DNA from 3 places in the Acidovorax sp. FG48 genome. Region 3 is predicted to be linked to each of the others. Evidence: predicted binding sites of a transcription regulator. Region 3 holds the regulator's gene; each other region holds the start of a gene.
What was found. The regulator FNR, encoded in region 3, switches genes on or off when oxygen is low (the NO sensors DNR and NnrR bind a similar motif). The targets are predictions, from matches to a motif close to TTGATNNNNATCAA.

Region 1 (10,226 bases), on a different contig from region 3:
ACGAAGTCCCAGGCCATGGGTTCGTGCCCCTGCAGGTCGCGGTGCACCACCACACATTTCACGCCATTGAGCGTGGTGGGAATGCACCAGGGCGAATAGCTCAAGTGGCTGCCCGGCCGGGCTCCACCGGGTCGAAAGCTGCTCATTACCCCGGCCAGCCGCTCGGCCCAGTCGCTGGGACGAAAGGTTTTCCCGTCGTGGGTGATGCCCTGGATGAAGACTTCTTTGGAGGAGGGGGAAACCATCGGGGATTGGAGTGGTAGTGAGGGTTCAGACGCAGGATCACTGCATGCTGCACCGCAGCGCGACATTCTAACTCTTATATAAGAGCTACCCCTCTAATCCCTATGCCAGGCTCCACCAAGCGGGCCAAAGTCGGCTAGCAAGGTGCATTGCAGTGATGCGCAATCGTCAACAGACCGTCGCCCTGCTCCCCCTAGAATCGTGACTCGTTTTTTCGCCACTGCACCGTCTGGAGATTTCCGCATGACCGCTTTCATTGAGGCAGCTTCGCCCCACGTGATGAACACCTATGGCCGCGTACCGATCGCGCTGGCCCGTGGACAAGGCAGCCGCGTGTGGGACGTGAACGGCAAGGAATACCTGGATGGCCTGGGCGGCATTGCCGTGAACACGCTGGGCCACAACCACGCCAAGCTAGTGCCCGCGCTGCAGGACCAGATCACCAAGCTGATCCACACCTCCAACTACTACCACTCGCCCCTGCAGGAGCAACTGGCCACCAAGCTGGTGGAACTGTCGGGCATGCAGAACGTGTTCTTCTGCAACTCGGGCCTGGAGGCCAATGAGGCGGCCCTGAAGATTGCACGCAAGTTCGGCGTGGACAAGGGCATCGCCAAGCCCGAGATTGTGGTGTACGAAAAGGCCTTCCACGGCCGCTCGATTGCCACCATGTCGGCCACCGGCAACCCCAAGATCTACAGCGGCTTCGGCCCGCTGGTCGAGGGCTTCATCCGCGTGCCGCTCAACGACATCGAAGCCATCAAGAAGGCCACCGAAGGCAACCCCAACGTGGTGGCCGTGTTCTTCGAGACCATCCAGGGCGAAGGCGGCATCAACCCCATGCGCGTGGAATACCTGCAGCAGTTGCGCAAGCTGTGCGATGAGCGCGGCTGGCTGATGATGATCGACGAAGTGCAGTGCGGCATGGGCCGCACCGGCAAGTGGTTTGCCCACCAGTGGGCCGGCATCGTGCCCGACGTGATGCCGCTGGCCAAAGGCCTGGGCTCAGGTGTGCCGATTGGCGCGGTGGTGGCGGGCCCCAAAGCCGCCAACGTGCTGCAGCCCGGCAACCACGGCACCACCTTTGGCGGCAACCCGCTGGCCATGCGCGCCGGGGTCGAAACCATTCGCATCATGGAAGAAGACGGCCTGCTGCAAAATGCCACCACGGTGGGTGAGCACCTCAGGGCGGCACTGCAGCGCGAGCTGGGCGGCCTGCCCGGTGTGAAGGAGATCCGGGGCCAGGGCCTGATGCTGGGCATCGAGCTGAACAAGCCCTGCGGCGCCCTGATCGGCCGCGCTGCCGAGGCAGGCCTCTTACTGTCGGTCACGGCCGACAGCGTGATCCGCCTGGTGCCGCCGCTGATCCTCACCACCGCCGAAGCCGACGAAATCGTCGCCAAGCTGACCCCGCTGGTCAAAGCCATCCTGGCTGAATGAAGAATAGCCCCACTGCCATGACGACGCTGAAACATTACCTGCAGTTCACCGACCTCACCGCCGACGAGTACGCCTACCTGTTCGAGCGCGCCGCGCTCATCAAGAAGAAGTTCAAGGCCTACGAAAAGCACCACCCGCTGGTGGACCGCACGCTGGCCATGATCTTTGAGAAGGCCAGCACCCGCACGCGTGTGAGCTTTGAGGCGGGCATGTACCAGCTCGGCGGCAGTGTGGTGCACCTGACCACGGGCGACAGCCAGCTGGGCCGCGCCGAGCCCATCGAGGACAGCGCCAAGGTCATCAGCCGCATGACCGACCTGGTGATGATCCGCACCTACGAGCAAAGCAAGATCGAGCGTTTTGCCGCCAACTCGCGCGTGCCCGTGATCAACGGCCTGACCAACGAGTACCACCCCTGCCAGATCCTGGCGGACATCTTCACCTTTATCGAGCATCGGGGCTCCATCCAAGGCAAGACGGTGGCCTGGGTGGGCGATGGCAACAACATGGCCAACACCTGGCTGCAGGCGGCGTCGCTGCTGGGCTTCAAGGTGCATGTGAGCACGCCACGCGGCTACGAAGTGGACGAGAAATTGGCCGCTGGCGCCCATGGAATCAGCGCTGACAGCTATCAATTCTTTAGCAACCCCATGGAAGCCTGCCGGGGCGCCGACCTGGTCACCACCGATGTGTGGACCAGCATGGGCTACGAAGCCGAGAACGAAGCGCGCAAGAAGGCCTTTGCCGACTGGTGCGTGGACACCGAAATGATGGCTGCGGCCCAACCCGACGCCCTCTTCATGCACTGCCTGCCTGCCCACCGGGGCGAAGAGGTCGAGGCCGACGTGATCGACGGGCCGCAGTCGGTGGTGTGGGACGAAGCGGAAAACAGGATGCACGTGCAGAAGGCACTCATGGAGTACCTTCTGCTCGGCCGTATTGCATGAAATGCAATGCGGTGGCGCGCCAGCGCCAGCAACCTGTTTCGGCGCAGGCTCATGTCCGCGCAGCGGACGTGAAGCAGCCGTAGGCTGCGGGCCGTAGCCATAACACCATGCACCTGCAGAAGGCACTGATGGAGTACCTGCTGCTGGGCAAACTGGCCTGACAGCCCCATGCCCTGGCGCCGCCAGCCCGCCCACAGCGCCGAATTGCTGGTGCACTGGCAGGCCCTGGGCCAAGCGCTGGGGCGCGATACACCCGCCTGGCGCGCCGAGGGCCGGCGCCTGCTGCGCAGCTGGGCCCGCTGGCCCCGCGCCTACCACGACACCACCCACCTTCGGGCCTGCCTGCGGCACCTGCAGGCGCTGCAGGGCCACCAACCCGGCGCGCTCCGCAACCCCCATGCTGTGGCCCTCGCCCTGTGGTACCACGACGCCATCTACTGGCCGTGGAGCGGACACAACGAAGAGCGCAGCGCCGACTGGGCGCGCCAGTTTCTGCTGAGCCAAGGGCAGCCCACCGCACTGGCCGATACCGTGCACAAGCATGTGATGGACACCCGCCACACCCCGGGCCCGCTCACCGGCGATGCGCTGTGGGTGGTGGATATCGACCTTGCCATCCTGGGCCAGAACGCCGCGGTGTACCGCCAGTTCGAACGCAACGTGCGGCGTGAATACTTATTTGTGCGCTGGCCGCGTTATGTGGCGGGGCGCAGTGCGGTGCTGCGAGGGTTTCTGGACCGCCCGCACATCTACGGCACGGACTACTTTGCGCAGCGCTACGAGGCCCAGGCGCGCGCCAACCTGCAACAGGCGCTGAGCGCGCTGGGCCAGGGCCAGCTGTACCAGTAGTTAATTGGAGCCAAAACGGCCTGCAGCGCTAGTGAATCATGCGCTAGCAGCTATACAAAAGATAGCAATCACTGAGAAGCAGATCCACGACGAACAGGCATGGCCACGGGCTTTTCAGCACCTGTATCGGATGGCGCCGCGCAACTGCCGCAGCTGCTGCACCCACCGTCGCTCGCGCCACAGCCCGGCGACTGGACCAGCCCCGGGTGGACCTTGCCCAACCCCTGGCGCCAGCGCCCGGGCAGGTACCGCCAGAGCACATAGAGCGCCGCAGCGAGCACGATCAGACCAACGATGAATTGTTGGGCCATCACAACGTTTCTCCTCAGCCCCCGCCCAGTGCCAAGGCCACGCGGTAGGTCACAAAGCTGGCGGCATACGCCATGGCAAACAGGTACCCCACCATGAGCAGCGGGTAGCGCCAGCCGTTGGTCTCACGCCGCACGGCGGCGATGGTGGAGATGCACTGGGGCGCAAACACATACCAGGCCATCAGCGACAGCGCGGTAGCCAGCGACCACGAGCCCGCGATCAGCGATCCCAGCTGGCTGGCCACCTCGTCACCCGTGGCAGACAGCGCGTACACCGTGCCAAGTGCGCTCACCGCCACCTCGCGCGCCGCCATGCCGGGCACCAGCGCAATGGCGATCTGCCAGTTGAAGCCAATCGGCGCGACGATGACCTCTAGCAGGCGACCCAGCTGGCCGGCCAGGCTGTAAGTGATAGCGGGCTGCGTGGCGCCTTCTGGCGCGCCGGGGTAGGTGGACAGGAACCACAACAACACGGTGACGGCCAGGATAATGCCGCCCACCCGCTTGATGAAAATCACCGCCCGCTCGTACAGCCCATAAGCCAGGCCCCGCACGCTGGGCCAGCGGTACGCGGGCAGCTCCATCATCAGCGGCGTGGCGCGCGTGTCGCTGCGCGCCAGCTTGGCCACTGCGGCCACGGCCATGGCGCTGACGATGCCCGCCACATACAGCGCAAACAGCACCACGCCCTGCAGGTTGAACACCCCCGCCACCGTGCGCTCTGGAATGAAGGCCGCAATCAGCAACGCATACACCGGCAGACGCGCCGAGCAGGTCATGAGCGGGGCGATCATGATGGTCACCAGCCGGTCGCGCCAGTGGGTGATGGAGCGCGTAGCCATCACGCCTGGCACGGCGCAGGCAAAACTCGACAGCAGCGGAATGAACGAGCGGCCCGACAGGCCTACCGTGCCCATCACGCGGTCTAGCAAGAACGCCGCGCGCGGCAGGTAGCCCGAGTCCTCCAGCGCCAGGATGAACAGGAACAGAAACAGGATTTGCGGCAAAAACACCAGCACCCCGCCCGCGCCCGCCAGCACCCCGTCGGTCAGCAGGCTGCGCAAGGGGCCGTCCGCCATGTGGGCGTTGACCAGGGCTGCCAGCCAGCCCACGCCCTCTTCGATCCACGACTTGGGCAGCTCGGCCCAGCTGAACACCGCCTGGAACATCAGGAACAACGTGGCCGCCAGGATCAACAGGCCCCACACCGGGTGCAGCACCACCGCATCGATGCGGTCGTCCGTGCGCAGGCTGACCACCGGCACGCGCACGGCCTGGTCCAGAATGCGCCGCACCTCCTGGTGGGTGCGGATGACGTCGTTTTGCGCCTCCAGATCGCTCGCGTCCAGGCGCGCCGCCGCATCCGGCGCCACCACGGGGCGCTGCAGCTGCTGCAGGTTGGCACCATCCAGCCACTGCACCAGCTCCTGGGCGCCGTTGCCGCGCACGCCCACGGTGGCCAGCACGGGCATGCCCAGCTCGCGCGACAGCGCCTCGCGGTCGATGGCAATGCCCTGGCGCTCGGCCACATCCATCATGTTGAGCACCAGCACCATGGGCAGGCCCAGGGCGCGCGCCTCCAGCACCAGACGCAGGTTCAGGCGCAGGTGGGTGGCATCCGTCACGCACACCAGCACATCAGGTACCGGCTCGCCCGCGCGGCGCCCGCGCACGATGTCGCGGGTGATGGCCTCGTCCACGCTGTGTGCATGCAGGCTGTAGGCGCCCGGCAGGTCCAGCACGCGCACGCGGCGGCCGGCGGCGGTCTGCAGCAGGCCTTCCTTGCGCTCCACCGTCACGCCCGCGTAGTTGGCCACCTTCTGGCGCGCGCCGGTGAGCAGGTTGAACAGCGCGGTCTTGCCGCAATTGGGGTTGCCCAGCAGCGCGATGCGCAGGGGCGCATCGGTTGCGGTGGGCTGCACAGTGGCCTGGGCGTTCATGCCAGCTCCTTGGCAGTCAGGGCGGCATCATCCAGCGGCTGCACCTGCACCATCGAGGCCTCCTGGCGACGCAGCGCAAACGTGGCCTGCCCTACCCGCACCGCGATGGGGTCGCCGCCCCAGCCGCCGCGCGCGACCACCTGCACGGTTTCACCGGGCAGAAAGCCGATCTCCAGCAAGCGCAGCAGCATGCTGTGCTCTTGCGCGTCCTGCGCGGGCAACAAGCCCGTGACCCGGCCCAAGGCGCGGCGCGGCAACTGGTCCAGCCGCAAGGACAGGTTCTGCTGCGTAGGAAGATGCAACCGCGCCGCAGCGCCATCGTCCATGGTTTTCATGGTGACTGGCCTCGATACAAATAATAGTGATTCTCATTCTATCAATATCTGTATCGCAGTGGTCGCCGTCGCAATCTCTCCTTGATGCAGCGCAAGCTGCAGTGGCCCTTGCCCTGCCGGGCAGTCAGTCACATGGCTCCAACCTCTTGCACTCCGCCGTAACGCGGATGGACGTGAGCGTGTTTTCGCCGTCGATGTGCCGGGCAGTGAACTGGACCCAGGCCCCCTGCGGAATGCTGTGCAGCAAGGCAGGGTTGGCCACCCGGAAGGTCTGTGTGGTGAACGGCAGCTTGGCGCGGGGCAGCAGCTTGAGCCGCACATGCGTGGCATTGCTGCCCGCATCCAACTCCACAGACACCAGCCGCGCACGGGTGTAGACCGGAGCCGCAGGGGCGGCACCCTCTACAGCAGCCGAGGCCGCGCCCGCTGGTGCAACGGGCTGGGCGCCTGCCGCACCACACGCGGCGGCCAAGACCAGTGCGGTGGCAACCCCGCAGCCGCGCTGCTCCCAACGGGCAAGCAACCAAGTGACGGCCTGCCCCATCAGAACGCCCACGCGCCCAGCTGGTAGTAGTCAAAACCACTGGTCCGCCCACCCAGGCATTGGGCGAGGAAGTCCTCGGTCTTGCGGTACATGGTGAGGTTGTTGGGCCAGCGCTGGTTGCCGTGGCCGTCCCCTTTGAAGGTGACGTAGTCCACCTCTTTGCCCGCCTTGCGCAGGGCCGCCACCATCCACTCAGACTGCTCCAGCTTCACGCGCGGGTCGTTCACGCCGTGCATGATGAGGATGGGCTTTTGCGCATGCTCAGCCCGGTAGAGGGGCGACTTCGCGTCCATGCGCGCACGGTCTTCCGGCACGGCCGGGTTGCCCACATAGCGGTGCCACCAAGGCAGGCCCAGCTCCCAGTACGGCGGGGCAGCCTCCAGCAGGCGCGCGATGTCCGTCACGCCCACCACATCCACCGCGCAGGCAAACACCTCGGGCGTGAAGGTGGCGCCCACCAGGGCTGAATAGCCGCCGTAGCTGGCACCGTAGATCGCCACGCGCTGCGGGTCGGCCACGCCGCGTTCCACCGCCCAGCGCACGCCGTCCACCAGGTCGTCGTGCATGCGGCCTGCGAACTCGCCCCGGGCTTTTTCCATGTGGTTGCGGCCATAGCCGCTGGAGCCCCGGTAGTTGACCTGCAACACCGCATAGCCCCGGTTGGCCAGAAACTGCTGCATGGCACGGCTGGTGGCGCCATCGCCCCAGCGGTCACGTGCCCACGGGCCGCCATGTACCAGCAGCACGGTGGGCAGCCGCTGCGGCGCTGCCCCCACGGGCAGCGTGAGGTAGCCGTGGATGGTGAGACCATCGCGCGCGGTGTAGGTGATGGGCGCGGTGGGGGCCAGGTCCTTGGCAATCAGGCTCAGGCGGTTCTCGCCCAGAAAGCGGGGCTCGTGCCCATCGCGCAGCAGGTAGCTGCGCGTGCCCCGGTCGGTGGCCACCGCCACCGTGAGCACCTTGTCGGTCTGGTCCAGGCTGGTCACCAGCACCTCTGCAGGCTTGTCGCCGGCCAGCGCAGACAGCCGGGCATCGAGCGCAGGGTCGAACACCTTGCGCGCGGGATAGCCCGGCATGAAATGCGTCAGCAGCGGCTCGCGGGTGCGACGGCTGAGTGTCACGTTGTCCAGGTCCACATCGGGCGAGGCAAACCACTCTTCCTCGGCGCCCGTGGTCAGGTCCAGCCGCACCAGCGCCAGCTTGTCGCGCCCCCGGTTCGACAAGGCCCAGGCCTTGCGCCCCTCATCGTGCAGGCCAAAGATGTTCAGCGTGTCCCACCGGCTGCGCTCTGCCACCGTCACCCAACTGCCCGGCGCGGCGCCGGGCCGCTCCAGCAGCACCTGCTCGCCCGCGAGGCGCGCCCGGGCGCGCAACTGGCCCGTGGTGTCCACCCCCCACCAGTTCACGTTGCCGGGGTTGGTGGCCAGCAGCACCGGCGGGCCGCCTGCAGGGTTCACGCGGTACAGGTCGAATACCTTTTTATCGCGCTGGTTGGAGGTGACGATGAAGTCGGACGAGGCATCCACCGCCTCCGCAAAATGCGCCACCGAACGCAGTGCTGGCATCAGCTCGCGCAAGTCGGTACCGGGGCCCTCGACCGCGCCCGCATAGATTCGGGTGTTTTCATCGCCCGTGGGGTCGGCTGTGATGCCGAGCCAGCGGCTGTCGGCACTGAAGCGGATGGCACGCGCACGGATGCGAAACGCCTTGGCGTCGCCCCCATCGATGGACTGCACCCAGATCGCAGGTACCACGCCGTCGGTGCCAAACCAGGCAATGCGCTTTCCATCGGGCGACACGCGGTAGCCGCCGGTGGACTGGCGGCTGGCGACGAAGTCGCGCACGGGGATCAATTCGGGCAGCTGGGCTCCTGCCAGTGTGGGATGCGTCGGGCCGCTGGCGCAGCCCGCCAACAAAACTCCCGACAACACCGCACACCACCCTATCCATCTTGACGCCACGGAACTCCTCCTCATCTCGTACAACATGGCGGCATTGTGGAATGCCCAACCTTTGCGCCAGCCAAAGGGCCGGGTCGGCACACCGGCACGCATATCGCAGCGTGCTGTGGGCGAAGTGCTCCGCTACAGCGCCTCGGTACGCGCCTCCAGCGCTCTGACCACCGCCACCATGTCCTCCTGCCCCAGGCCCATGTCGGCGGTCTGCGCGAACAGTGCGTGGCACGCATCCAGCAGCGGCGATGCCAACCGTGCATTGCGTGCCGCGTGGGCCACGAGCTGGTTGTTCTTGAGCACATCGTGGATGGCGGCCTGCACCTCGAAGTCGCGCGCCACCAGCTTGGCCAGCTTCACCTGCGACACGCTGCTGGCCATGGGCCCTGCATCGAGCACGGAGCGGAACAGCTCCATGTCCAGACCATTGCGGTCGGCAAAGTGCGCGGCTTCGCACAGTCCAGTCACCATGGTGATGAGAAAAAGGTTCACCGACAGCTTCATCAGCAATGCCGACGGCACCGATCCGCACACAAAGGTAGTGCGGCACATGGGCGCCAGCAAGGGCTGCACCGCCTGCACGCTGGCCGGGTCGCCCGCCAGCATGCCCACGAGCTGTCCGGCCTCCGCCGGCTTGCGCGAGCCCGAAACAGGCGCCTCGACATAGCGCCCGCCGGCGGCAAGGATGTCCTGCTCCAGCGCCTTGGAATATTCGGGTGAGGTGGTGCCCATGTGCACGATGGTGCGGTCTCGCACCTGGGTGGCAAAACCCGGCGTGCCGCGCTGCAGTGCCTCATCCATGGCCGGTTCGTTGGCCAGCATGAGGATGATGACCTGCGCCTGCGCGCAGACCTCGGCGGGCGTTGCGCCCACTTGCGCGCCAGCGGCGCGCAGAAGCTCGCATTTCTCGGGCGACCGGTTCCAAACCCACAGCGGGGTGCCGGCGCGCGCCAGGTTCAGCGCCATGGGAAGGCCCATGACGCCCAGTCCGACAAAGCCAATCTGCATAGGAATACCTTTCTTTCTGTCAGCGGAGGGTTGACTGCAGTGCAGCGCCCGTCCAGGGCGCCCGGGTGGGGCGGCTGGGGCGTGCGCTGCGCCCACTCTACCCAAAGTGGCGCGCGCGGTGGCAGGGACTTCTGTGCCCGCCCTCTGCATTTGGCATGGCTTAAGCTGCGGCCCGCCACAATCGCCCCATGCACATCCTGCTCATCGAAGACGACCTGGACCTGGGCCGGGCGCTGCAGTCCGCGCTGAAGGTGGAGGGCCTGACCAGCGAGTGGCTGCGCCGCGCGGTGGATGCCCCGGCCACCGTAGATGCCACCACCGTCGACTGCGTGCTGCTGGACCTGACGCTGCCCGACGGCAGTGGCTTCGATCTGCTGGCGCGCTGGCGCAACCAGGCAGGCCAGGGCGGGCAGGTGCCCATCATCGTGATCACGGCCCGCTCGGCCGTGGAGGACCGGCTGGCGGGCCTGGACGGTGGGGCGGACGACTTTGTGATCAAGCCCTTTGCCACGGCCGAGCTGATGTCCCGCATCCGCGCCGTACTGCGTCGCAGTGCGCGCCAGGCCAGCGAGCGCTGGGTGCTGGGCGAGCTGGTGATCGAGCCGCGGCGTCATGCGGTGCAACGCAAGGGTGCGGTGCTGGATGTGTCGCCCCGCG
Region 2 (10,226 bases), on a different contig from region 3:
CCCTGGTGCTGATGGGCCACAGCATGGGCGGGCTGGTGGCCTCGCGGTTTGTGTCCCTGCAACTGCGGCCGGTGGATGCGTTGGTGCTGTCCTCCCCCGCACTCGATGCGGGCCTGGGCACCGTGCAAAAGCTGCTGCTGGCCACCTTGCCGCGCATTGCGCCCAACCTGCGCGTGGGCAACGGGCTGGAAGCGCAATACCTCTCGCACGACAGCGCCGTGGTGGCGGCCTACCTGGCCGACCCGCTGTGCCACGACCGCATCAGCGCTCGCTTGGCCCGCTTCATTGCCGAGGGTGGCCCCGCCACCGTGGCCCGCGCTGCGCACTGGAGCGTGCCCACGCTGCTGATGTGGGCGGGCAGCGACAAGCTGGTCAACCCTGCCGGCAGCCGTGCATTTGCGGCTGCCGCACCCAAAGCTGTGGTCCATTCGCACTGCTTTGAACCCCTGTTCCACGAGCTGTTCAACGAAAGCCTCGAGCTGGCGGAGCCGGTGTTCGACCTGCTGCAGCAGTGGCTGGTGCGGCGCTGTCCCGTGGCGGCCTAGGGGCGTACGGGCCGTTTTTTGGATAAAAGGCCTTCAAGCGCTAGTGCATCATGCGTCAGTAGCTATCATTTTTGAACTGGCAGAAATAACGCCGGTGATGCAGACCGGCGCTACCGCCTGTGTTGGGCCACCGTGCCGTAGACGCCCAGTGCGTACACCACCACCAGCACCGCGGCCATCAGCAGGCCGCCACTGGTACAGCTGTCCAGGCTGTCCAGAAAATCACTCCAGCCGGGTTCGTCCCGCATCTCCAGGTCGTTCCACACCCACAGCACCTTGGCGGCGGTGAAGTACACGAACATGAGCGCGGCGGCGATGCGCCTGCGGCGGTAGATGCCCCACGCCAGCACCCCGCAGATACCTACGTCCAGCCACATCCACGGGGTGAACGGTACCCCGTTGGAACCCAGTGCGGCACCCGTGGTGTTGGCTGCGGTGAGCGCAAACGTCATCAGGGCAGCCCCCCAGGCCCAGCGAATGCAGTGTTGTGCGGCGCAGCTGGGGGTTGTGGGTTGGGGGCCTGGTGTCACAGCCAGCCGTTGTCGCCCAGCATGACCTTTTTGTAGTAGTCGCGGTTCGCCAACATGGCAAACAGGGCGACCCAGGCGCCGGTGTAGTGCATCCGGCTCAGCAGGTGCCCAAAGCCCGCCACCGTCACCAGCGTTTCCAGCACCAGGATGCACGCAATGCCCAGCCCCCAGTACGCCAGTCCCTTTTTCCACATGCCCTTGGCGATGTAATAGAACGGGCCGAACAGGCCCGCCAGCAGGTTGAAGGTGCATGCCATGCGCTCAAAGAAGCTCAGGTCCTTGAGCTTGGTGAGCTTGAGTCCCCCTGCCCGCTCTATCAGCGCAAATCGTTTTTGCCAGACTTTGGGCAAGTTGGTGGGCACCGCCGTGGGGGTGCCACTGGCTGCGGCCGATGCCGCTGGGGGCGTTGCAAATGGGGTGCCTTCGTTCATGCTCAAGATTCCCTCGGTCGTGTGTTGTTGTGTGCGCCGCAGTGCTTGCCGATGGGCCCGCCTTGCACGGCGCCCGCGATGCTAGGGGCACACCCGTGGGAATTTTTGTGAGCAGTCCTCTGAGTTGTTTGCAGCGGTAACGCGCTGGCCCTGCCGAGGGCGCGGGGTGATGGTGAAAATGGCCGATGGCGCTCTCAAATCAAGTGCTGGCAGCTATCACTTTTGAAGCAATCCGCCCAACATACCCAGCAGGTCGTTGGCATTGCCAAACCCGCCATGGGGCGCCTGGCCCTGGGGGCTCAGGTGGTCGACCAGGCCCGGCAACACCTGGGCCAGCTGCCCGGCGGCTGCACCGGGGGCCACACCCAGTTGCGCGGCCATCTGCGACAGGGGGCCACTGCCCAGCACGTGCGACAGCTGCTCGCCCGAGATCGCCTGATTGGGCCCGGCGCTCAGCCACGACGCAATCACATTGCCGAGCCCGGCTTGCTGGAACTTGGCCATCAGCCCCGGCAGGCCGCCCACCGGGCCGTCGTTGCTGAGGAGGGACATGACGGCCTGCACCAGCTGCGGGTTTTGTGCAGCCAGGCTGATCAGCCCTCCCAGGCCACCACCGGCCCCACCCGCCGCAGCGGCGCCGCTGCCGCCTTGCGACGCGTTGTTGATGACGGCACCCAGAACGGAATCGAGCAAACCCATGGTGTTCTCCTGCAGAGGGATGAAGGGCGGCAGTGCGCCAGCCCGGACGGAACCATCCATGGTACGCACCTCGGCGGCGCCTTCGTGTCAACAATCGTGAACGGCGGGCGCTGCTGCGGTGCCGCGCGATTACCTGGTGCGGGGTGGGCGCTTTTCCAGCAGCGGCGCACTCACGCCCTGCACTCCCACCAGCCCCAGCACCGTGACCAGCGAGGTCTGGGCGCCCTTCCAGGCATCCGTCAGGTCGATCCATTCAGACAGCGCGTGGAACCCGCCCGTCTTGCCGCCGCCCCCGATCACGATGGCGGGGATGCCCAGCGCCATGGGCACGTTGGCATCGGTGCTGGCACCGGCCAGCACGGTCTTGCGGCCAAAGGCCGTGTTGGCGCGCACGGCGGCCTCGACGATCAGCGTGTCGGCGGCGGTGCGGCCACCGGGCCGGTCGCCGATGAGCTTGGTCGATGCGCTCAGCGTGTTCACGCCCCAGCGCGCGTTCTCTTCGGTCACGGCGCTGTCCACGGCGGCCAGCACCTGCTTTTCGGTGGCCAGCAGCGGGGCCATTTCGTCGGAGCGGATGTCCACCGCCATGCGCGCATCGGGAGCGATGGTGTTGACGGACGTGCCGCCGCCCACCGTGCCCACGGTGAAGGTGGTCTTGGGGCTCTTGGGGGTGCGGATCTCGGCGATCTTGGCAATGGCGCGGCCCATGCCGTGGATGGCGCTGGGCACCTCGCCAAACGCGGCGTAGCTGTGGCCACCGGGGCCCTTGAAGGTCACCTCGTGGCGGTGGCTGCCCGTGCCCAGCACCAGCACCGTGCCATCGGGCGCAGGCTCCAGCGCCACCATGCCATCGATGTCCAGGTGTTCCTTGAACAGGTGCTTCATGCCGCGCAGGTTGCCCAGCTCTTCCTCGCCCACATTGCCCACAAACACCAGGTCGCCCACGGTGGCGATCTTCTGGTCGTTGAGCACCTTGAGCCACGACAGCAGTACGGCCAGGCCGCGCGTGTTGTCCGAGATACCGGGCGCATACAGCTTGCCGTCCCGCTCCTTCACCTTCACATCGGTGCCGGAGGGGAACACGGTGTCCAGGTGGGCCGAGATGACCAGCTTGGGCCCGTTGCCCGTGCCCTTGCGCACGCCCACCACATTGCCTTCGGCGTCGATGGCGGTATTGGTCAGGCCCAGGGCCTGGAGCCGGGCCAGGAAGGCTTCGGCCCGCTTTTGTTCCTTGAACGGCGGCGCCTCGATCTCGGTGAGCATGCGCAGGTCTTCGGTGGCGCGGTCGTGGTCGGCCTTCACGGCGTCGAGCAGCTGCAGGATCTGGGGTGCGGCCATCAGCTGGCCATAGGCCTTGTCGACGGCGGGGCGCAGCACCGTGGGCGTGGGCGCCACGGCGCCGAACTGCGCGTGGGCGGCGCCGGGCAGCCAGGCGGCGGTGGCAAGGGCCATGGCACCCGCAAGGGCCGTGGCACGGAAGGTGCGAAGAGGAAGGGTCATGGTGATCAGCGAAACACAAACAGAATGAAAAGCGGGAGCGCGGCCCGTCCAGCGCTGCAGCAGGCACCCCGGAAGGGCTGGATGGCCATGCAATTGTTGGACCGAACCCCGCCCCCGGGCTCTGCTTTAATCTGCCCAGCCGACAGTTTTTCTTACATGCGCAAACACATTCCCAGCACCCGCGCCCTGCTTGTTTTTGATGCCGTGGCGCGCCACCACGGCGTGAGCAAGGCGGCCGAAGAACTTTGCCTTACCCACAGTGCCGTGAGCCAGCAGCTGCGCCTGCTGGAGGGTCAGCTGGGCCTGCAGCTGGTGCAGCGCGGCGCTCGCGGCTCCACCCTCACCGACGTGGGCCGCCGCTACCACGCGCAGATCGTGGGCGACCTGCTGCGGCTGCAGAACCACACACTCGAAGCCATGGCCCAGCGGCCCGATGGCGCGCGCCTGCTGGTGGGTTGCGTGCCGGTGTTTGCCGAGCGCTGGCTGCTGCCCCGGCTGCCGGCCTTCCTCGCACAGCACAAAGGCTGCAGCCTGCACTTGCAGGTGTACCCCACGCAGATCTACATGGCGGAGATCCCGTTCGACGTGGCCGTGCAGTACGACGACGCGGCCTGGCCCGGCGTGGTCCCCGCGCCCCTGATGCCCGAGGTCTGCGTGGCCGTGTGTGCACCGCAGTCGCGCCACCGGCGTGCGACAGAGCGCGGCGACTTCCGGGCTGTGCCGCTGTTGCAGCTCAGCTCCCGCCTGGGGGCGTGGGACGACTGGCTGGGCCGCGCGGGCATCGCGCGCGTGCCGGCCCACACCCTGGGCGGCCACCGCTTTGATCTGTTCTCGATGCTGGTGGAGGCGGTGCGCGCCGATCTGGGTATTGGCCTGGTGCCCCGGTATTTTGTGGAGCGCGAACTGCAATCGGGCGAGCTGGTGCTGGCCCACCCGCACCACGACAGCGGTGCGCGGGGCTACAGCCTCTTTGTGGCGCCGGGGCGCCTGGAAGACCCTGCGGCGGCGGCCTTTGCACAGTGGCTGCGCACCACGGCGCGGGCAGAAGGCGCTGCGGTAGGCCGGTCTTCAGGCGCCGCTTGAAACACGCTGGCGCTGCAGACCCAGCCAGGCCAGCGCCAGCCCCGTCACCACAATGGGCACCAGCGAGCCGGCGTTCAGCAGCGTCCAGCCCTGTGTGGTGACCAGCACGCCCGACGAGAACGCGCTCAGCGCCAGCGTGGCGTACACGCAGAAGTTGATGGCCGCCTGGGCGCGGTCTTTTTCCTCGGGGCGGTAGGCCGTCATGGCCAGCGTGGTGGAGCCGGTGAACAGGAAGTTCCAGCCCACGCCCAGGAAGAACAGCGCAATGCCAAAGTGGTGCAGCTCCACGCCCATCAGCGCCACCGCCACACACGCCAGATTGAGCAACACCCCCGTGCCCATGATGGGCAGCACACCAAAGCGCTTGATGAGGTGGCCGGTGACAAAGCCGGGCGCGAACATGCCGATCACATGCCACTCCAGCACCAGTGCCGAGGCATCAAAGTCAAAGCCGCACACCTGCATGGCCAGCGGCGTGGCCGCCATCAGCAGGTTCATCACCCCATAGCCCAGCGCGGCACCCACAATGGCCACGATGAAGGCAGGCTGGCGCATCAGCACAGAAAGGGGGCGCCCTGGCTCGCGTTGGCCCGCAGCGTTGAGCACCACGGGTTGCATTTCGAACCGGATGGCTGTCATGCACAGCATGGATAACAGTGCCACGCCGATGAGCGCGATATAGGCGCCCGCAAACGGCACCGGGAACAGCGTGCGCGTGGCGCTGGCCAGGTTGGGACCTGCCACGGCGCCCAGCAGGCCACCGGCCAGCACCAGCGACACGGCCTTTTCGCGGTAGTCAGGCTTGGCCAGTTCGGCGGCCGCAAAACGGTACAGGCCACCGTTGGCGCTGTAGTAGCCCGCCACCACCGTGGCCGTGCACAGCAGCCAGAAGCTGGCGCTGAACGCGGCCCAGGCACACAGCGCGGCCGACACGACTGCCACGGCCAGCCCGATCTGGAACGACACCTTGCGGCCCCAGCGCATTTGCGTCCTGGCCACCAGGGGCGTGGACAGCGCACCGCCCACCACATAGCCCATCACCGGCAGCGTGGCCATCCAGCCAAAGGGCGCGAGCTGCAGCCCCACCAGCCCGTTGATGGCGATGAAGACGACGTTGTTGGTGAGGAAAAGGCCTTGGCACAGGGCCAGCAACCATAGGTTCTTGTTCACAGCAGAGGGCGCCTTTTGGCGTCTTTATGAAATGGATGTCGCACGCAGGGCACTGGACGCAAGTCAAGGCCGGTGGGCAGTGTGGAACGCCGGGAAGGCTGGAGCACATCAAAACCCGACTGCTTTGCTCCGGCATTGTGCACTGCCGTTGATGAAGATCAGCGGATGCGCGGGGAGCCCCTCGTATGGTGGCGCCCAGTGCTGTGGCTCCCCACCGGGGCCGGCGTTTGAATGCTTGTGATGGATCCCTTGAAATCGACGGCCGCCGCCTTGCCCGAGGCGGCTGGCCCTGCCATGGAACTGGTTTGCCCCGCGGGCAGCCTGCCCGCCCTGAAGGCCGCTGTGGACCACGGCGCCAACTGTGTCTACCTGGGCTTGCGCGACGCCACCAATGCGCGCAACTTTGCGGGCCTCAACTTCGACGAGGCGGCCATTGCCCAGGGCATTGGCCATGCCCATGCGCGCGGCTGCAAGGTCTTCATGGCACTCAACACTTACCCGCAGGCGGCGAACCCGGGGCCGTGGCGCAGCGCCCTGGACAAGGCGGTGGACCTGGGCGTGGACGCCGTCATCCTGGCCGACCCCGGCCTCATGCAATACGCAGTGCAGCACCATCCCCAGCTGCGGTTGCACCTGTCGGTGCAGGGCTCTGCCACCAACTACGAGGCCATCAACTTCTACCGCGAGCAGTTCGGCATCGTGCGCGCCGTGCTGCCGCGCGTGCTGTCGATGGAGCAGGTGCGCCAGGTCATCGACCGCACGCCGGTCGAGATCGAAGTCTTCGGCTTTGGCAGCCTCTGCGTGATGGTCGAGGGGCGCTGTGCGCTGTCGTCGTACGCGACGGGCGAATCGCCCAACACGCATGGCGTGTGTTCACCCCCGAAGGCCGTGCGCTGGGTGGAGACCCCGCAGGGCCGCGAGTCGCGCCTGAACGGTGTGCTCATCGACCGCTATGCACCCGGCGAGAACGCGGGCTACCCCACGCTGTGCAAGGGCCGCTTTGACGTGGGGGACGACGAGAACTACTACGCCATCGAAGAGCCCACCAGCCTCAACACGCTGGAGCTGCTGCCCCAGCTGCTGAAGGTGGGCGTGCGCGCCATCAAGATCGAAGGCCGCCAGCGCAGCCCGGCCTATGTGGCGCAGGTCACCCAGGTCTGGCGCGAGGCCATGGACCAGTGCCTGGCCTATCCCCACCGCTACGCGCCCAAGACACGCTGGATGGCCAGTCTGGACCAGGTGGCAGAAGGCCAGCAGCACACGCTGGGTGCCTACCACCGCCCGTGGAAGTAGTGCTTCTCCACAACGACAACCTCCCAGAAGTCGCCCCATGAAACTTGCTCTCGGCCCGCTGCTGTACTACTGGCCCCGCGACACCGTGTTCGCCTTCTACGAGGCCATGGCCGCCACGCCCGTGGACGTGGTGTACCTGGGCGAGACGGTGTGCTCGCGCCGCCACGAGCTGCGCCTGGCCGACTGGCTGGCGCTGGCGCGCATGCTGCGGGACGCGGGCAAGGAGGTGGTGCTGTCCAGCCAGGTGCTCATCGAGTCCAGCGCCGACGTGGGGGTGATGCACAAGATCACGGGCAATGGCGAGTTTCTGGTTGAGGCCAATGACATGGGGGCCGTGGGCTGCCTATCGCGTGCGCCCGCCGGGCCGCGGGGCTTTGTAGCCGGGCCGCACCTGAACCTGTACAACGCGCACTCGCTGCAGTGGATGGCGCAGCTCGGCGCCACGCGCTGGGTGATGCCGCTCGAAATGTCGCAGGAGGCGCTCTCTGCTGTGCTGGCGCAGCGGCCCGCCGGCATCGAGACCGAGGTGTTTGCCTACGGCCGCATGCCGCTGGCCTACTCGGCGCGCTGCTTCACGGCCCGCCACCGCAACCTGCCCAAGGACGACTGCCAGTTCAGCTGCCTGCAGCATGCCGACGGCCTGCCGCTGCGCACGCGCGAGAGCGAAGGCTTTCTGGTGCTCAACGGCACGCAGACCCAGTCGGCCCGTGTCTACAACCTGGCCAACGAACTGGCCGCGATGCGCGCCCGGGGCGTGGACGTGGTGCGCCTGAGCCCGCAAGCGCAGCACATGGCGCAGGTGATTGATTCATTTGACGAAGCCCGCCGTGCCGCAGTGGCCGAGGCCACCGCAGAAAACGCCCCCGACTTTGTGGAGCGCATGCAGCCCTTCATGCCCGATCTGCCCTGCAACGGCTACTGGTTCGGGCGCCCGGGGCTGGAGCAGGGGATGCAAGGCGCGGCGGGCGGTGCAGCCGCTCAGCCCTCCATGCACCCGTAACCATCAGGCAGATACACCATGTACCCCGGAGAACGTTTCAACAGCATCAGCCACCTGGTGGGCGCCTTGCTGGCCACGGCGGGCACGGCCGTGCTCATCACCTTGGCGGCGCGCCTGGGTGACCCGTGGAAGGTGGTGGCGTTCAGCATCTACGGCGCCATGCTGGTGGCGCTGTACGCCGCCTCCACCGCGTACCACAGCGTGCGCAGGCGCACCATCAAGGCCGTGCTGCAAAAGCTCGACCACTGCAGCATCTACCTGCTGATCGCGGGCAGCTACACGCCGTTTGCGCTGGTGTCGCTGCGCGGTGCCTGGGGCTGGTCGCTGCTGGGCGTGGTGTGGGGGCTGGCCCTGCTGGGCATTGCGCAAGAGATCTGGTGGGCGCGCGGCACGCGCGTGCTGTCGCTGGTCATCTACGTGCTCATGGGCTGGCTGGCGCTGGTGGCCGTGGTGCCGCTGTGGCAAGCGCTCACGCCGGCCGGGTTTGCCTGGCTGCTGGCGGGCGGGGCCTGCTACACGCTGGGCATCGTCTTCTATGCGCTGGACGACCGCGTGCGCCACGGCCACGGGCTGTGGCACCTGTTTGTGCTGGGCGGCAGCGTCTGCCACTTTTTCACCGTGTTTTTCTACGTGGCCTGAGGGCCCTTCTGTCTCATGGCGGCTTCTCCCCTTCCTTTCCCCCTGGTCGTTCCTGCGCCCGTGGGCGCTGTGCTGGCGCGCCTGCCCGCCTACCCCGGCTCGCAGCTGCTGGTAACCGCGCTCAACCTGGCGCTGGCGCGGCACCTGCCTGCGGACGTGGGCCAAGTGCTGCTGCACAAGAAGATGCGGGTGCAGGTGCGCGATGCGCGCGTGGCGTTCGACTTTGCCTGGACGGGCCAGCGCTTCGCCCCCCATGCACCGCTGGTGCCGCCGCAGGTGGCCGATGTCACGCTGAGCGCCACAGCCCATGATTTTTTGCTGCTGGCCCAGCGCCAGCAAGACCCCGACACGCTGTTCTTCAGCCGCCGCCTGTCGATGGAGGGCGACACCGAGTTGGGCCTGGTGGTGAAGAACGCGCTCGATGCGATCGAGCTGCCCGTGCTGGACCCGCGCCAGTGGGTCCACAAGCTGGCGCCGCGCCAGGTGCTGGGCCACCTGCGGCGGCGCCTGGACCCGACACCACGCAACGGAGGGTGAGCATGACCACCGACACCCATCCCCAGAACCACCCCTTGGTCTATTCCTGCTCCGGCTGCTCCAGCGCCGCGCAGCTGGCCAACCACGTGGCACTGCAGCTCGACCGGCGCGGCGTGGCCGAGATGTCGTGCATCGCCGGTGTGGGCGGCGATGTGCCGCACCTGATGAAGACCGTGCGCTCGGGCCGGCCCATCATCGCGCTCGACGGCTGTCCGCTGGTTTGCGTCAAAAGCACCCTCGCGCGCCACGGCATTGCGGCCGACCGGCATTACCAGCTGCAGCAATACGGTGTGAAAAAGCGCGTGCACGAAGACTTCGACCCCGTGCAGGCCGCCCTGGTGCTGGAGCAGGTGGAGGCCGACCAGCGCGCACAGCCCTTGGTTCGCTCTGCCGCCATGGAGCCCTCGCATGGCTGATGCTGCCCACACTCGCCGCGTCATCGTCGCGATCTCGGGCGCCAGCGGCGCCGTGTATGGCGCGCGTCTCTTGCAGGTGCTGCGCAGCCAGCCGGGCATCGAGACCCACCTGGTCGTCTCTGACGCCGGCTGGCGCAACCTGCAGCACGAGCTCGACATGGACCGCCCCACCGTGGAGGCCCTGGCGCACCGCGTACACGACGTGGCCAACGTCGGCGCGGCCATTGCCAGCGGCTCGTTCCAGTGCCACGCCATGGTGGTCGCACCCTGCTCCATGCGCACGCTGGCCGCCATTGCGCATGGGCTGGCCGACAACCTGCTCACGCGCGCGGCCGATGTGGCGCTCAAGGAGCGCCGCCGCCTCGTGCTGATGGTGCGCGAGT
Region 3 (10,226 bases):
GATGGCCACCATCGGCATCGTGCTGTACATCGCCGCCATGTGGATTGCCGGCGTGATGCAAGGCCTGATGTGGCGCGCGGTCAACCCCGACGGCACGCTCACCTACACCTTCGTGGAAAGCGTGAAGGCGACCTATCCCTTCTACGTGATCCGCGTGGCCGGTGGTCTGCTGTACCTGGGCGGCATGCTGGTCATGGCCTGGAACGTGTGGCTGACTGCCATCTCGGGCCGTTCGGTCAAGGTGGCCATTCCTGCAGTGAACACGGCCCACGCCTGAGTCCGAAGGAGATCATTCATGTCTAACAACAACACATCTGCTTCGACCGGTTTCACCCATGAAAAGGTGGAGACCAACAACTTTCTGATGATCGTGCTGATCCTGATCGTGATCGCCATTGGCGGTCTGGTCGAGATCGTGCCCCTCTTCTTCCAGAAGTCCACGACCGAGGCGGTCAAGGGTGTCGAGCCATACAACGCCCTGCAGCTGGCAGGCCGCGACATCTACATCCGCGAGGGTTGCTACAACTGCCACTCGCAGATGATCCGCCCCTTCCGCGCCGAGACCCTGCGCTACGGCCACTACTCGGTGGCGGGCGAATTTGTGTATGACCACCCCTTCCAGTGGGGTAGCAAGCGCACGGGTCCCGACCTGCACCGCGTGGGTGGCAAGTACAGCGACGAATGGCATCGCATCCACCTGAACAACCCCCGCGATGTGGTGCCCGAGTCCAACATGCCCGCATACCCCTGGCTTGAAAAGAACCAGGTGGACCCAGCAGTGATGGCGCCCCGCATGAAGGCCCTGCGCACCGTGGGCGTGCCTTACACCGACGAGCAGATCACGGCTGCGGCGGGCGAGGTCAAGGGCAAGACGGAGCAGGATGCGCTCATCGCCTACCTGCAAGTCATGGGCCGTGCGCTCAAGTAAGCAAAGGAGATATCCCATGGACATCACCACCATGCGCATCGTCGCCACCCTGGCATCGATGGCCTGCTTCATTGGCATCTGGGTCTGGGCCTACCGAGGCCGCAACAAGGCCCGGTTCGACGAGGCAGCCCAGCTGCCTTTCGAGACAGATTGACCTTCACCAGAACGAGAACACCCCATGAGTGACTTCACCAGCAATTTCTGGTCGGTCTTTGTGACCACGCTGACCCTGGTCGGCATCATCGCCTGCGGCATCCTGCTTTGGATGGCGGGCCGCAAGAAGGTGGTGGCCACCTCCGACAATACAACTGGCCACGTCTGGGATGAGGACCTGGTCGAGATGAACAACCCCCTGCCGCGCTGGTGGGTGTGGCTGTTCGTCATCACCATCGTCTTTGGCCTGGGCTACCTGGCCGCCTATCCAGGTCTGGGCAGCTTCACCGGCAAGCTCAACTGGACGCAGAAGGGCGAGTACGAAGCCGAAATGGCCAAGGCCAAGACGGAGCTGGAGCCGCTGTACGCACGCTTTGCCTCCATGAAGCCTGAAGACGTTGCCGCAGACCCCCAGGCCCATGCCATTGGCGAGCGTTTGTTCATGAACAACTGCGCACAGTGCCACGGCTCGGATGCGCGCGGCAGCAAGGGCTTTCCGAACCTGACGGACAACGACTGGCTGCACGGCGGCACGCCCGAGAAGATCCGCGAGACGCTGGAGAAGGGCCGCATCGGCAACATGCCTCCCATGGCAGCCGCAGTGGGCTCCCCGGAAGACGTGCGTAACCTGTCGCACTACGTGCTGAGTCTGTCGGGCAGCCCCCATGACTCGCTGCGCGCATCGCTGGGCAAGGCCAAGTTTGCCGCCTGCGCAGCCTGCCACGGCATGGACGGCAAGGGCAACCAGGCGCTGGGCGCGCCTAACCTGACCGATGACATCTGGCTGCATGGCTGGGGCGAGGCCGCCATCACCGCCATGATCAACAACGGCAAGGTCAACCAGATGCCTGCACAGGCTGAAAAGTTGACCGAGGCGCAGATCGGCGTACTCTCTGCCTATGTGTGGGGCCTGTCGAACAAGCAGGTGGCTGCACGCTGACCTGGCTGCCGGGCGGTGCGTGAGACGCACGGCCCGGGTTTCCATTTGAAGGCACCCCTCTTACGCCTTATCTCCGTTCACAAAGCGACACCATGAGCACACCCAGCGAGCCGGCTCGCAAGGTCATCCCGATTACGCCAGTCGCGGCAGATGCGTCTTCTGCGGGCGAGATCATCTCGCTGTACGAAGCGCAAAAGAAGATCTACCCGCGCTCCATCAGCGGCCTGTTTGCGCGCTGGCGCTGGGGCATGGTGTTTCTCACACAGCTGGTGTTTTACGGGTTGCCGTGGTTTGAGTGGGGCCAGCGCCAGATGGTGCTGTTTGACCTGGGGGCTCGCAGGTTCTACATCTTTGGCCTGGTGCTGTATCCGCAGGATTTCATCTACCTCACCGGCCTTCTGATCATTTCGGCGTTGTCGCTGTTCCTGTTCACCGCAGTGGCCGGGCGTCTGTGGTGTGGCTTTGCGTGCCCGCAGACGGTGTACACCGAAATGTTCATGTGGATCGAGCACAAGATCGAAGGCGATCGCAGTGCCCGGCTCCGCCTGGACAACGGCCCCTGGACGTTCGAGAAGATCCGCAAGAAGTTTTTCAAGCAAGTGGTGTGGATCGCGGTGGCCCTGTGGACCGGGTTTACTTTTGTGGGGTACTTCGTCCCCATTCGAGAGCTGGGCAGCGAGCTGCTGGCGTTCCAGGGCAGCTGGCAGATTTTCTGGGTGCTGTTCTACGGTTTTGCCACCTATGGCAATGCGGGCTTCATGCGCGAGCAGGTCTGCAAGTACATGTGCCCTTATGCGCGCTTTCAAAGCGCGATGTTTGATAAAGATACGCTGATCGTTACCTACGACCCTGAACGTGGCGAGCAGCGTGGTCCGCGCAAGAAGAACATCGACTACAAAGCCCAGGGGCTGGGCGATTGCATTGACTGCTCGCTGTGTGTGCAGGTCTGTCCCGTGGGCATCGACATCCGCAAGGGCTTGCAGTACGAATGCATCGGCTGTGGCCTGTGTGTGGACGCCTGCAACACCGTGATGGACAAGATGCAGTACCCGCGTGGGCTCATCCGCTATTCGACCCAGAACGGCGTGGCCAAGCACTGGACCCAGTCGCAGATGTTGCGCCGCGTGCTGCGCCCCCGCGTGCTGATCTACAGCGCTGTGCTGGTCACCCTTTGCGTGGCCATGTTGGCCAGCCTGGTGGTGCGCACGCCGCTGAAGGTGGATGTGGTGCGGGACCGCGCTGCGCTCTCGCGCATCGTGGCAGGTGGCAAGCTGGAGAACATTTACCGGCTGCAGATCATGAATGCCACCGAGGGCGAGCAGCGTTATCGCATCAGTGCGCGGGGCCTGGAGGGGCTCGAAGTGGCTTCCGAGGCTGAAGTGGACATTGGCGCGGCAGAGTCTCGCTGGGTGGCCGTGCGGTTGCAGATTCCTTATGGTTCCGCCACGCCCGGATCGCACGCCGTTCAGTTTGATGTGCAGGCCGTAGGAGCAGCGGCCCATGTCACGGAGAAATCCGTGTTCCTTGTACCGCGCTGAGCGGTATTCCGGTGGGGCCCTTCAGGGCCGCACTTTGACCGATATTGTTGAGGAGTAAAGCACCATGTCTTCAAACCCTGCCATTGCAACCCCGGCGGCAACCGTACCCTGGTGGAAGTTTGGCCATGTGTGGCTGGTGATTGCCGGGCCTCTGATCGTGATCGTGGCGGGCTTTGTGACGCTGTGGCTGGCGATTTCGCGGCCCGACCCCGTGGTGGCGGAGGACTACTACCGCCAAGGCATCGAAATCAACAAGGCACTGGTGGCGCCGGAAAAGAGTCTGGCGCCGGCCCTCAAGGCCCGCAACCATGCGGCCACCCCTGTGCAAGACCAACCACGCTGAAACCCCAGGGTCGCACACCCTGGCGACCCCGGCAGCACCAGGAGACAGAACCTATATGTGGACGCAACGCCTGATGTGGATTGCATGGCCCGCCTTTTTGATGGCGGGTGTGCTGGAGATGCTGGTTTTTGCCATGGTGGACCCCCAGGACCTGCACTGGTTCGGGCAGCCTCTGGCGCTGTCGAGGCAGGGGGTGTACACCCTCGCATTTTTTGTGTTCTGGGCCATCACCATGGCCACCAGCGCATTGACCACGCTACTGTCCATGTCCCCGTTTGAGGTCAACCGCTGTCCCGTGCCCGACGGGGAGCGCCCTGACGATTGCCGCAAGACATCGTCGTCTTGCTCCTGAGCCTTTTTCGCCGGTTCATGCGGACATGCGCTGCATGCCGTTTTAAAAGGGACCGGCGGACTTTGGTACGGCCCCGACTCTCAGCCGACGAGGGGCCGTAATCAGTGGCAGGTCTGCTGGCTGTTCACAATGCGTCGCAGGGCATCGGTGTCGAGGATGCGCACATGGCGCTGTTTGACTTCCACGATGCCTTCTTCCACAAACTTGGAGAAGGTGCGGCTCACTGTTTCAAGTTTGAGGCCCAGGTAGCTTCCGATCTCTTCGCGCGTCATGCGCAGCACCAGTTCTGATTGCGAGAAACCCCGTGCATGCAGGCGCTGCACCAGGTTGAGCAAGAAGGCCGCCAGGCGCTCCTCGGCACGCATGCTGCCCAGCAGCAGCATCACACCATGTTCGCGCACGATCTCGCGGCTCATGATCTTGTGCACGTGGTGCTGCAGGGCCGTGACTTCGCGGGAGAGTTCTTCGATGCGGTCGAAAGGCATGACGCAGACCTCGGCATCTTCCAGGGCCACTGCGTCACAGGTGTGGTGGTCATTCACGATGCCGTCCAGCCCGATGATCTCGCCCGCCATCTGGAAGCCCGTGACCTGGTCGCGACCGTCTTCGGTGGCTACACAGGTCTTGAAAAAACCGGTGCGGATGGCATACAGGGACGTGAAGGACTCGCCATTGCGAAACAGCGTGCCGCCGCGCTTGACCTTGCGGCGGACAGCAACGACCTCGTCAATGCGCTGCAGTTGCTCTTCGTTCAAGCCCACGGGCATGCACAGCTCGCGAAGGTTGCAGTTGGAGCAGGCGACTTTGATGGTGAGCGGGTTCATAGACACATGGGCTTGGGTTAGCGGTCAAGCATATCGCGCTTGCCGTACACGAACCTGAATACAGAGCGCGGGCAAGCGGCTGACCTTCATCAAATTGTCGCTGTATCGCTTGCGGGTTCACTTGATGCAGGTCAAGGACATGTCCCAGAGCCTACGGCACAGTCAAGGTGTACGCAAGGAAATTTCCCCATGACTGCTGTTTCGCCAGACCTTCTGCGCCGCTTTGACGTGCCAGGGCCCCGCTATACATCCTATCCAACGGCCGACCGTTTCGTGGAGGCGTTTGGTCAGGAAGACTATGTGCTGGCGCTGCAACAGCGCCGCTCGGGCACGCTGGCCAAGGCCATGCCGCTGTCCCTGTACGTGCACATCCCGTTTTGCGAATCCCTGTGTTACTACTGCGCCTGCAACAAGATCATCACCAAGCACCATGACCGCGCCGAGGTCTACTTGCGCTACCTGAGCCGCGAGATCGACCTGCACACCGCGCACTGTGGCGTAGGACAGGTGGTGAGTCAACTGCACCTGGGGGGAGGCACACCCACCTTCCTCTCCGATTCGGGCCTGAGAGAGCTGATGGCCATGCTCAAGCGCAGCTTCACGCTCGCGCCTGGGGGGGAATACTCGATCGAGGTGGACCCCCGCACCGTTAATGCAGAGCGTCTTGCACTGTTGGCTGAGCTGGGTTTTAACCGGCTGAGTTTTGGCGTACAGGACTTTGATGCCGAAGTGCAGAAGGCTGTGCACCGCATCCAGCCTGCCGAGCAGGTGTTTGCGCTGGTCGAATCTGCGCGTTCGTTGGGCTTTGACTCGGTGAATGTGGATTTGATCTACGGCCTGCCGCGCCAGACGCCCGAGTCTTTTGACCGCACGCTGGCCCAGGTGGCACAACTGCGGCCTGACCGCATCGCGCTGTATGCCTACGCGCACCTGCCAGAGCGTTTCAAGCCACAGCGCCGCATCATCTCTGCGGAGTTGCCCACGGGCGCGAGCAAGCTTTCCATGTTGTCGCGCTCGCTCGATGCCTTCATGGATGCTGGATACGTGTACGTGGGCATGGACCACTTTGCGCTGCCCACCGACGCCCTGGCCGTGGCCAAGCGCCAGGGGCGCCTGCACCGCAACTTCCAGGGCTATAGCACGCAGCCGGACTGCGATTTGATCGGCTTGGGCGTATCGGCCATTGGCCGTGTGGGGGCAACCTACAGCCAGAACTCCAAGACGCTGGATGAGTACTACGACTTCCTGGACCAAGGGCGGTTGCCCGTAGTGCGCGGGTTGGCGCTCACGCGCGACGACCTGGTACGCCGTGCGGCCATCATGGCCCTGATGTGCCAAGGGGAACTGCTGTTCGAGCCGATGGAGCAGGCGTGGCTGATCGACTTCCGTCAGTATTTCGCGGCGGAGTTGGCCCAATTGGAGGGCATGCAGGAGCAAGGGCTGGTGCGCGTTGGGCCTGAGGGCATTGAAGTGACCGCGACCGGTTGGTTCTTCGTGCGGGGCATCGCCATGGTTTTTGACCGCTATCTGCAGGCAGACCGCAACCGCGCCCGGTTTTCGCGCATCATCTGATACCTATGCTTGCCACGGTCGGCTGGACTGCTTTGCTCATGGGACTCGCTGGCGGGTCCCACTGCCTGGCCATGTGCTCCGCGCCTTGCGGAGCACTCGTGGGGCAGGGCGGCGCGCCACCGGCGGAGGACAGTGCTGAGCAGGTGGTGCGCTGGGCGCCGCGTGGCGGTGCGCTCCAGCGTACCGTGGCCTTTCATTTGGGGCGCCTGGTGGGATATGCCAGTGCCGGTGCATTGGCGGCCTTGGCCATGGACAGTCTGGCATGGCTGACCCAGCAGACCACCGCGTTGCGTCCCGCCTGGACGCTGATGCACGTGGCAGTCATGGCCTGGGGGCTCATGATGATGGTGCAGTCCCGGCAGCCTGCCTGGGTGGAGCAGGCGGGCCGCTCCGTATGGGCGCGTGTTCGACCGCTGGTCGGGGCGCCAGGCGGCGTGATGGCGGCCGGGGTTCTGTGGGCCCTGATGCCTTGCGGGTTGCTCTACTCGGCCCTGTTGGTCGCGGCGCTCAGTGGAGGGGCGCTGGAGGGGGCCCTGACCATGGCCCTGTTTGCCGTGGGCAGCGGGGTCTGGCTGGTGGGTGGCCCCTGGGCTTGGAGCAGCCTTCGCAACCGCCTGAATCTCGCACGGGCTCAGTGGGGCACGAGGGCCGCAGGCGCCATGCTGTGCGCGGTCGCTGCCTGGGCGTTGTGGATGGATCTCATTTACAAGCCATCGCTCTGGTGCCGCTGAGCGGGCGGCGCTGATTTGTCCTGTCACCGCCAATCGCCCGCTGGTTCCAAGCGGGGCGATGCCTCAGCCCAAGGTATTGCGGTGCTCCAGTCAGGCCCGATTTCTGCCAAGTGTTGCCGGATCGCCGCGCGGTCTGCCGGTTCTTCGCCACGTCACTGGAACTGGTGATAATCTGCGTAACTATTGGTGGCATTGATGTCGCCATGTATCGTGCGCCTGACGTGAACTCATCCATCCTCATCGACATCAGCCAATTGCGTGTCGGCATGTACATCCAGCTCGACGTGGGCTGGATGCACCATCCGTTCCCGACCAGCAGTTTCCGGGTGGCGTCGTCGGAACAGATCGCCACCTTGCGCGAGCTGGGGTTGACCGAGGTACGTTACGTCCCCAAAAAGAGCGATCCAGAACTGCAGGAGCTGGTGCCTGCTGCCTGGAGCGTGCCCGAGATGACAGCCCCACCGCCCAACGGCCTGGATGCGCCCGGGCCTGGGACGGCCACTGTCGTAGACCCCGAGGCACAGCGTCGCCGTGAGCTGCTGGAAGCACAAAACCGGGCCTTGGCCGCCTGCAATCAGCGTTTCTCAGAAGCCACCCGTCAGTACCAGTCCATGGAGCGCACGGTTTCCGAGCACCCGGACCAGGCCAGGGCCAAGGGCGAGGCGCTGGTCTCTGGATGCGTGACCGAACTGCTGGAAAACGGCGACTCCGTCATCCGGCTGCTGTCCGAGGGCGTGGGCGAGCGCAACGGATTGCATCCGATCAATGTGATGGTGATTTCGTTGCTGCTGGGGCGGTCCCTGGGCATGAAGAGCGAGGAACTGCACGATCTGGGTGTGGCCGCATTGATCCACGACATTGGCAAGCTCAAGCTGCCGCCCAATCTGCGCCAGCCCACCCCTTCCATGATCCCCATGGAGCGGACACGCTACGAGACCCACGTGGCGGAATCCGTTGCCCTGGCCAAACGCATGGGGTTTGCCGATGCAGTGCTCACGGCCGTGGCGCGGCACCACGAAATGTGTGACGGCAGTGGTTTTCCCCAGCGCCTGAAGGGGCCCGATCTGGGGCGCATGAGCCAGGTCCTGGCGCTGGTCAACCAGTACGACCGCATGTGCAACCCGGCCATGGGAGTAACGGCGCTGACGCCCCACGAGGCGCTCTCCGTCATCTTTGCCCAGCTCAAGGCCCGTTTTGATTCGGTGGTCCTGGGGGCTTTCATTCGCATGATGGGGGTCTACCCGCCCGGCTCCATCGTGCAATTGGTCAATGACCGGTATGCCATCGTGGCCTCGGTCAACTCGTCGCGGCCGTTGCGGCCCAAGGTCATCGTGCACGACCCACGGGTGCCCAAGGAAGAGGCGCCGATCCTGGATCTGGAAACTGTCCCTGAACTGGGCATACGGCGCAGCCTCAAGCCCGCACAACTGCCGCGTGACGCGCTGGACTACCTGTCTCCCCGGCAGCGGATCTGTTACTTTTTTGAGCGAGCGGTCAGTCCCGGCCCTGACGAGGCTGCGGCGTGAACGATCTCCAATCGCTCGGGTGGCTGGATGGCCTGCAGGAGGCCGTGTGGCTCCTGGATGAGGCCAGCCAACACATCCTGCAAGCCAACGCATGCGCCGCGCGCCTCACCGGGTTGTCTGCCGCCGCCATGCGAGGGCGGTCTGTGCTGGACTTGGCCAGCACGCCCCAGGAGCTGGCGTTCTGGTCGGAGCCAGTCGATGTGATTGCGCAGGGCGTGACTGCCCATACCAGTTTGCTGCGTGCTGATGGCAGCTTGGTGCCGGTGCAACGTTGTGTCCGGCGTGTGCCTTGGGGGGAGGGTGGTAGTACGGTGCTGCTGCTGACCATGCTGGACCGCAGCCTCCAGGAGACCACTGAGCGTGAACTGGAGACACTGTTGTCCGAGCTGCGTGCCACGCTGGATTCTGCCGCTGATGGCATGCTGGTGTGTGGACTGGATCGCCGTGTGCGCGCATTCAACCAGCGTCTGGCCCAGCTGTGGAACCTGCCGCGCCAGTTGCTGGTGGAGCGCGACGATGCGGCGGTGTACGCCTTCATGGCGGACCAGGTGTCGGACCCCCGCTTCTATGCCGAGCGCCTGGCAGCCATCGACCGCGAACCCATGCAGGAGAGCACCGACATTGTCGAGCTGCGCAACGGCGTGGTGCTGGAGATGCGCACGGTGCCGCAGTTCAGTCAGGGCCGCGCAGTGGGGCGTGTGTATTCGTTCCGGGACATCACCCGGCAGACCGAGACGCAGGCCAGCCTTCGTTTGGCCGCGCGCGTGTTTGAGTCCAGCCTGGATGCGATCTTCATCGCCGACAGCCAGCACCGCATCATGCGGATGAACCCCGGGTGTGAGCGGCTGGTCGGTCCCACGGCCAAGGGTTTTGAAGGCTGTGTGGCGGCCTCGCTGTTTGGAGGAGGCTCGGATGCCTCCTTCATGGAGCAGGTGCTGCAGGGCTGGGCCAAGGATGGCTTCTGGGAGGGCGAGTTGTGGCTGCCCCGTGACAACGGCGCTTACTGCGCGGTGCAGCTGTCGTGGGTGGCCTTGCGCGATGATGAAGGGCGGCTGGTGCAGAGCATCGGCTTCATGCGCGACCTGACACTGCAGCACGCCGCGCAAAAACGCATTGAAGAGCTGGCCTACAGCGACGCACTGACGGGTCTTCCCAACCGCCTGCTGCTCTCGCAGCGCGTGGATACCGCCATCCAAGGGGCGCGCCAGAGCGACACCGGCTTCGCGATCCTGTTCCTGGACATGGACCGCTTCAAGATCATCAATGACTCCCTGGGGCACCCTTTTGGAGACCGGGTGCTGCAGTTGGTGGCTGAACGC

Region 1: ACODSU_RS21605 (FeoA family protein) is a predicted target of FNR. The motif match lies at 6,147-6,160, and genes of this name have one in related genera.
Region 2: ubiU (ubiquinone anaerobic biosynthesis protein UbiU) is a predicted target of FNR. The motif match lies at 6,107-6,120, and genes of this name have one in related genera.

The regions. Positions count from the first base shown of each region.
Region 1 covers NZ_JBMDJH010000021.1:48,319-58,544, forward strand. Annotated here, with positions in the region: gene ACODSU_RS21580 (DUF3579 domain-containing protein) at 1-245, opposite strand, end outside; gene ACODSU_RS21585 (aspartate aminotransferase family protein) at 487-1,683, shown strand; gene argF (ornithine carbamoyltransferase) at 1,701-2,630, shown strand; gene ACODSU_RS21595 (HD domain-containing protein) at 2,799-3,479, shown strand; gene feoB (ferrous iron transporter B) at 3,805-5,730, opposite strand; gene ACODSU_RS21605 (FeoA family protein) at 5,727-6,056, opposite strand; gene ACODSU_RS21610 (hypothetical protein) at 6,190-6,588, opposite strand; gene ACODSU_RS21615 (S9 family peptidase) at 6,609-8,453, opposite strand; gene ACODSU_RS21620 (NAD(P)-dependent oxidoreductase) at 8,694-9,569, opposite strand; gene ACODSU_RS21625 (response regulator transcription factor) at 9,758-10,226, shown strand, end outside.
Region 2 covers NZ_JBMDJH010000001.1:316,330-326,555, reverse strand. Annotated here, with positions in the region: gene ACODSU_RS01515 (alpha/beta hydrolase) at 1-545, shown strand, start outside; gene ACODSU_RS01510 (hypothetical protein) at 656-997, opposite strand; gene ACODSU_RS01505 (DUF2628 domain-containing protein) at 1,072-1,506, opposite strand; gene ACODSU_RS01500 (YidB family protein) at 1,723-2,205, opposite strand; gene ACODSU_RS01495 (M20/M25/M40 family metallo-hydrolase) at 2,335-3,705, opposite strand; gene ACODSU_RS01490 (LysR family transcriptional regulator) at 3,862-4,788, shown strand; gene ACODSU_RS01485 (MFS transporter) at 4,774-5,958, opposite strand; gene ubiU (ubiquinone anaerobic biosynthesis protein UbiU) at 6,199-7,251, shown strand; gene ACODSU_RS01475 (U32 family peptidase) at 7,289-8,251, shown strand; gene trhA (PAQR family membrane homeostasis protein TrhA) at 8,270-8,890, shown strand; gene ubiT (ubiquinone anaerobic biosynthesis accessory factor UbiT) at 8,906-9,427, shown strand; gene ACODSU_RS01460 (putative zinc-binding protein) at 9,430-9,843, shown strand; gene ACODSU_RS01455 (UbiX family flavin prenyltransferase) at 9,836-10,226, shown strand, end outside.
Region 3 covers NZ_JBMDJH010000006.1:35,017-45,242, forward strand. Annotated here, with positions in the region: gene ccoN (cytochrome-c oxidase, cbb3-type subunit I) at 1-277, shown strand, start outside; gene ccoO (cytochrome-c oxidase, cbb3-type subunit II) at 296-928, shown strand; gene ACODSU_RS10575 (CcoQ/FixQ family Cbb3-type cytochrome c oxidase assembly chaperone) at 945-1,082, shown strand; gene ccoP (cytochrome-c oxidase, cbb3-type subunit III) at 1,107-2,021, shown strand; gene ccoG (cytochrome c oxidase accessory protein CcoG) at 2,114-3,559, shown strand; gene ACODSU_RS10590 (FixH family protein) at 3,624-3,902, shown strand; gene ACODSU_RS10595 (hypothetical protein) at 3,958-4,254, shown strand; gene fnr (fumarate/nitrate reduction transcriptional regulator Fnr) at 4,356-5,078, opposite strand; gene hemN (oxygen-independent coproporphyrinogen III oxidase) at 5,268-6,650, shown strand; gene ACODSU_RS10610 (sulfite exporter TauE/SafE family protein) at 6,656-7,381, shown strand; gene ACODSU_RS10615 (cyclic di-GMP phosphodiesterase) at 7,585-8,907, shown strand; gene ACODSU_RS10620 (EAL domain-containing protein) at 8,904-10,226, shown strand, end outside.